Regions from separate parts of the Actinoplanes sp. NPDC049802 genome, predicted to be linked through region 2. Evidence: riboswitches for the same ligand, from Rfam matches in the RefSeq annotation. Region 2 holds a riboswitch; the other holds the start of a gene.
What was found. A riboswitch is a leader RNA that binds a small molecule or an ion and turns the genes downstream of it on or off. The one in region 2 is predicted to bind glycine.
Positions count from the first base shown of each region.

Region 1: another riboswitch for glycine. It lies ahead of gcvP (aminomethyl-transferring glycine dehydrogenase); the one in region 2 lies ahead of gcvT (glycine cleavage system aminomethyltransferase GcvT).

Region 1 is NZ_JBFAMR010000093.1:9,731-12,922, forward strand. Features, by position in the region: gene AB0I88_RS36540 (nucleotidyltransferase domain-containing protein) at 1-134, opposite strand, end outside; gene mgrA (L-glyceraldehyde 3-phosphate reductase) at 152-1,147, opposite strand; glycine riboswitch at 1,198-1,281, shown strand; gene gcvP (aminomethyl-transferring glycine dehydrogenase) at 1,359-3,192, shown strand, end outside.
Region 2 is NZ_JBFAMR010000010.1:60,821-64,012, reverse strand. Features, by position in the region: partial or broken gene AB0I88_RS10155 (serine dehydratase beta chain) at 1-173, opposite strand, end outside; gene gcvH (glycine cleavage system protein GcvH) at 170-532, opposite strand; gene gcvT (glycine cleavage system aminomethyltransferase GcvT) at 543-1,592, opposite strand; glycine riboswitch at 1,720-1,816, opposite strand; gene AB0I88_RS10140 (VOC family protein) at 1,926-2,330, opposite strand; gene AB0I88_RS10135 (methyltransferase domain-containing protein) at 2,394-3,192, shown strand, end outside.

The DNA.
Region 1 (3,192 bases), on a different contig from region 2:
AGGGTCCAGAAGGCGCGGGTCGGCGCCACGAACACACCACGCCGGTCGTGGTCGGAGCCCGGCCCATGGAGTCCGTAGGCGCGGGACCCGACCACGACCGCGAGGGCCGTGTGCCGTTGCACGAGCTCGATCATGAGCCGGGACACTACGGCTAGAGGTCGAGTACCGTCGCGTCGATTTCGTCGAGCTCGCTCTGGTCGAAGGCGAGGTTCCCGACGGCGGCGACGTTGTTCTCCAGCTGCCCGACGCTGGACGCGCCGATGATCAGGCTGGTCATCCGGTCGTCACGCAGCGCCCAGGCGAGCGACATCTGGGCCAGCGACTGCCCGCGCCGCTTGGCGATGTCGTTGAGCGTGTGCAGCCGCGCGAGGGTCTTGTTGTCCAGGGCGCTCTCGTTGAGGAACACGCTGGTGCGGATCCGCGAGTCGTCCGGGATGCCGCCCAGGTAGCGGTCGGTGAGCAGACCCTGCTGCAGCGGGCTGAACGCGATGCATCCGGCCCCGGCCGCCGCCAGGGTGTCGAGCAGCCGGTCGTGCTCGATCCACCGGTTCAGGATCGAGTACGACGGCTGGTGGATCAGCAGCGGGGTGCCCAGCTCCCGCAGCAGGTCGGCGGCCTGCGCGGCCTGCTCGCTGCGGTAGTTGCTGATCCCGGCGTAGAGCGCCTTCCCGGAGCGCACGATGGCGTCCAGGGCGGTCATCGTCTCCTCGAGCGGGGTCTCCGGGTCGGGCCGGTGGTGGTAGAAGACGTCGACGTAGTCCAGGCCCATCCGCTTCAGCGACTGGTCCAGCGACGACACCAGGTACTTGCGGGAGCCCCAGTCGCCGTACGGGCCGTCCCACATCGTGTAGCCGGCCTTCGACGAGATGACCAGCTCGTCGCGGTGGTGCTTGAGGTCGCTGTTGAGGATGGTGCCGAAGTTGGTCTCGGCGCTTCCCGGCGGCGGCCCGTAGTTGTTGGCCAGGTCGAAGTGGGTGACCCCGAGGTCGAAGGCGCGGCGGACGATGGCGCGCTGACGGTCGATGGGGCGGGCGTCACCGAAGTTGTGCCAGAGACCGAGGCTGATGGCGGGAAGCTTGAGACCGCTGCGACCAGCACGTCGATAGACCATCTCGCCGTAGCGGCCGGCGGCAGGGAAGTACGTCACATCGCACACCCTAGGACTCCCGGCCCGGCCCATGTGCGCTGGTAGGTTGTGAGGTGCACGCGGGAGAGACCTTAGGGCGCCGAAGAGGCAAATCCTCCCCGGAAACTTTCAGGCAAAAGGACCGTGTGCGGTGGTGACTCTGAAATGCCGCGGTCTGGGTATGACAGAGGGGGAGGTTGTTTCTCGACCTTCTCACTCGCTGGAGTCGCCCATGCCGTCCCCGTTCGTCTCCCGCCACATCGGCCCGGATTCCGACGAGCAGGCACAGATGCTCAAGGCGATCGGGTTCGGTTCCGCCGAACAGCTGATGGACGCCGCCATCCCGTCGTCGATCCGGTTCACCGGCACGCTCGACCTGCCCGCGGGCATCTCCGAGGAGCAGGCGATCGCCGAGCTGCGCGCCATCGCCGGGCGCAACGTGGTGGCCACCCCGATGATCGGCCTCGGCTACTACGGCACGGTCACCCCGGCGGTGATCAGGCGAAACGTGCTGGAGAACCCGGCGTGGTACACGGCGTACACGCCGTACCAGCCGGAGATCAGCCAGGGCCGCCTCGAGGCGCTGCTCAACTTCCAGACCATGGTCACCGACCTGACCGGGCTGGCCACGGCCAACGCGTCGATGCTCGACGAGGCCACGGCCGTCGCCGAGGCGATGACTCTCGCGCGCCGCGCCTCCAAGAACAAGAGCAACGTGTACGCGGTGGACGCCGACACGTTCCCGCAGACCCTGTCGGTGCTGCGGACCCGCGCCGAACCGCTCGGCATCGACGTGCGGATCGTCGACCTCGACGCCGGCGCGGACCTTCCGGAGGACTACTTCGGGCTGCATCTGCAGTACCCGGGCGCTTCGGGCCGGATCCGGGACCATGCGCCCCTGGTCGAGGCCGCTCACGCCAAGGGCGCCCTGGTCACGGTCGCCGCCGACCTGCTGGCGCTGACCCTGCTGCGCTCGCCGGGGGACATCGGCGCCGACATCGCGGCCGGGACGACGCAGCGTTTCGGCGTACCCCTGGGCTTCGGTGGCCCGCACGCCGGATATCTGGCGGTGCGCAACGGCCTGGAGCGGTCGCTGCCCGGGCGTCTGGTCGGTGTCTCGAAGGACGCCGACGGCGACCGCGCCTACCGGCTCGCGCTGCAGACGCGTGAGCAGCACATCCGCCGGGAGAAGGCGACCAGCAACATCTGCACCGCACAGGTGCTGCTCGCCGTGATGGCCAGTATGTACGCGGTCTACCACGGCCCGGCCGGGCTGCGCGCCATCGCCCGGCGCACCCACGAGAGCGCCACCCGCCTGGCCGCCGGGCTGCGTGCCGTCGACGGCGTGACCGTGGTGCACGAGCACTTCTTCGACACCGTGCTCGCCCACGTCCCCGGCAAGGCCGGGGCCGTCCTGGCCGGCGCCGCCAAGTACGGCATCGACCTGCGCCTCGTCGACGCCGACCACGTGTCGGTCTCCTGCGACGAGACCACCACGGAGTCCGAGGTGCGCCGGGTCTGGGACGCGTTCGGTGTGGCCGTCGCGGGCGCCTACGTGTCCGGGGAGCCGGCCTCCGCGGGCCGCTCGATTCCGGCCGCGCTGGAGCGCACCGGCGACTACCTCACCCACCCGGTGTTCAACACCCACCACTCCGAGACGAGCATGTTGCGCTACCTGCGCAGGCTCTCGGACCGTGACTACGCGCTGGACCGCGGCATGATCCCGCTGGGCTCGTGCACGATGAAGCTGAACGCCACCACCGAGATGGAGGCGATCACCTGGCCTTCCTTCGCCGACATCCACCCGTTCGCGCCCGAGTCACAGGTGGCCGGCTACGAACATCTCGTCGCCCAGCTGGAGAAATGGCTCGCCGAGATCACCGGCTACGACGCGGTCAGCGTCCAGCCGAACGCCGGCTCGCAGGGTGAGCTGGCCGGTCTGCTGGCGATCCGCGGCTACCACCGGTCCCGTGGCGAGGCCCACCGGGACGTGTGCCTGATCCCGTCGAGCGCGCACGGCACCAACGCGGCGTCCGCCGTGATGGCCGGCATGCGGGTCGTCGTGG
Region 2 (3,192 bases):
TGCCCGCGTCCGGTCGCGCCGAGGGAGCCGAACAGTTCGGCCCGCACCCGCGTCACCCCGTCGACACCGGCGAGACGGCCGGCGAACATGCGCGCCGCCCGCATCGGCCCGACGGTGTGCGAGCTGGACGGGCCGATCCCGACGGAGAACAGGTCGAACACCGAGACCGTCATGACACGAGGGTGGTGTAGCCGGCGGCGTCCAGCAGCTCCGGACCGCCGGTGACGCGCAGCCGGAACAGCCAGCCCGCCCCGTACGGATCGGAGTTGATCAGGCCCGGCTCGTCGCTCAGGGTGACGTTGACCTCGATGATCTCGCCGTCGGCGGGGGCGTAGACCTCGCTCACCGACTTCGTCGACTCGATCTCACCGCACGGGTCACCGGCCTTGACCAGCGTGCCCGGCTCCGGAAGCTCCACGAACACGACGTCGCCGAGGGCGTCGGCCGCGAACGCGGTCACCCCGACGGTCGCCGGCGAGTCCTCGGTCAGCCACTCGTGGTCACGGCTGTAGCGCAGGTTCTCGGGGATCATGGTCGGCTCCTCAGCGGGTACGGCGGTAGAAGGGCAGGGCGACGACCTCGGCGTCGACCCGGGCGCCGCGAACGTCGACGGCGAGTTTCGTTCCCGGTTCGGCCAGTGCGGCCGGCACCTGGGCCATCGCGACCGGATGGCCGAGCGTGGGGGAGAGGGCGCCGCTGGTCACCACACCGGCATCGGTGCCCTCGTGCAGCACCCGGTAACCGGCCCGGGGCGCGCGGCGGCCCTCGGTCACCAGGCCGGCGAGCAGCGTCTCCGGGCCGGTCGCGGCCACCGGCCGCAGCGCGGCCGCGCCCACGAAGTCCGGCTTGTCCAGGGCCACCACCCGGCCGAGACCGGCGTGGAACGGGGTGGAACGCACCGACAGCTCGTGGCCGTACAGCGGCATGCCCGCCTCCAGGCGCAGCGTGTCCCGGCAGGCCAGCCCGCACGGCCGCGCCCCACGCGACGCCGCCCACTCCCAGATCGCCGGGGCGTCCCCGGCGTCGCAGTAGATCTCGAAACCGTCCTCGCCGGTGTAGCCGGTCCGGGCCAGCAGCACGTCCCGGCCGGCCAGCCGCTCCGGGCGGATGCCGTAGTAGGGCAGGTCGGCGCCGGTGCCGAGCACGTCCAGCGACATCGGGCCCTGCACCGCGATCAGGGCGCCGGGCCGCTCGCCGATGCGTACGGCGTACCCGTTGGAGTGCTCGCCCAGCATGGCCCGGACCACCGCGGCGTTGGCCGCGTTGGCCACCACCAGGAACTCCCGCTCGGCCAGCCGGTAGACGACCAGATCGTCGAGGACGCCGCCGGTGGTGTGGCACAGCATCGTGTACTTGGCGCGGCCCACCTTCACCGCCGACATGCGGCCCACCAGCGCGTAGTCGAGGAAACCGGGATCGCCGGAGACCCGGATCCGGCCCATGTGGCTCAGATCGAACAGGCCGGCGTCCTCCCGGACCGTGTGATGCTCGGCCAGGTCACTGCCGTACCGCAGCGGCATCGACCAGCCGGCGAAGTCGGTGAAGGAAGCGCCCAGACGGGTGTGGACGTCGAACAGCGCGGTGCGTCTCAACGGGGAGGCTCCTGTGGTAGCGGGTGGGCCTCCCTCGCTCTGTCATGGGGCCTGAGAGGTTCACCGCCGGGGCGGCTTGCACCGTGGGCGCGGACCGCTGGCGGCGGCCCGACTTTCCAGAGTCGCCTGACCAGACGCGGTACCTGAGCCTGAGAGATTCTGAGGGAGAAGTTGCTCCTTCGGCGCCCCGGCCCGGGGGCTGGGGGCTCTCCCGCGACGGTTGCAGCGGCGAAGTGTTCGGTTGTGGGCCAGAAACTATCCGCCCGGCGATCGACCGGTCAAGCCGGGGCGGTGACCTCGGGTGTTCACACTCGTGCGGCCCTCAGTGGGCTTTCAAGCGGCGCCACCCGGGGGAGCGCCGCAGACGCAGAACCGGTTGCCCTCCGGGTCGGCCAGGACGACGTACTCCGGCTCGGCCGGATGGCTCTCGCCCGGCTTCGGGTAGAACGGCCAGTCGACCCGCCGTGCGCCCAGCCCGAGGAGCCGGTCCACCTCCGCTTCCAGATCGCCGTGCTCGTCCTGGATGTCGAAGTGGATCCGGGGCTGCTCCTGCACCGGGCTCTCGCTGACGTCCATCGCGATCGGCGCGCCGGGCACGCCGGGCGGCGGCTCGATCACGATCCAGTCGTCGCCGGCCCACCGGGGTGGGCGGCGCACATAGCCGAGAGCCGCCATCCAGAAGTCGCCCGCCCGCTTGTCGTCCGCCACACCGAGTGAGATCTGCGCGACCATCGCCATGCCCCCGATCCTAGGAGGCAACGATCGTTGCTCAAGATACCGGGAGCAACGTATGTTGCCCTCATGTTGGAGGAGCTGCGCCGCCTGACCGAGTCGATCGCCGAGATGGAGGTCCGCCGCACCCGGATCATCAGCCGGCTCCGGCGGGAGCACGCCGCCAGCTGGGACGAGATCGGCAGAGCGTGCGGCATGACCCGGCAGGGCGCCACCCGCCGCTGGTCCAGGACGCTGCACGCCGGCTCGTTCGGCAGCGCCGTCGGCGCCTACCACCGCGGCCGGCCGCCCTACCCCCGCTCGGCCGTCGAATGGGCCGTTCCCCGCACCGCCCGCCGCGTCCTCGACCTCGGCGCCGGCACCGGCAAACTCACCGAACTGCTCGTCGAAGCCGGACTAGACGTGGTCGCCGTCGAACCGTCCGCCGAGATGCGCGACCAACTGGCCGCCGTCGCCCCGCGCGCCGCGATCTTCGAGGGCACCGCCGAACACATCCCGCTTCCCGGTGCCGACGTGGACGCGATCGTCGTGGCCCAGGCCTGGCACTGGGTAGACCCCGCCCAGGCGGTCCCCGAAGCGGCCCGGGTGTTGCGGCCCGGCGGCACGCTCAGCCTCCTGTGGAACGTCCGCGACCACACCGAGGAGTGGGTCGCCCTCCTCGACGGCATCCTCCACCAGCACACCCGTCAGGAGATCGACACCAACCCCGTCATCGGTACGCCGTTCGCCGCCCCCGAACGCACCGAGATCCGCTGGCGGCACACCCTCACCCGGCAGGCGCTGCTCGACATGGTCGCGTCCCGCAGCTACGTGATCGTGCTGTCCGAACCGGAACGCCGCGACCTGCTCGCCGCCGTCGAGGACCTCC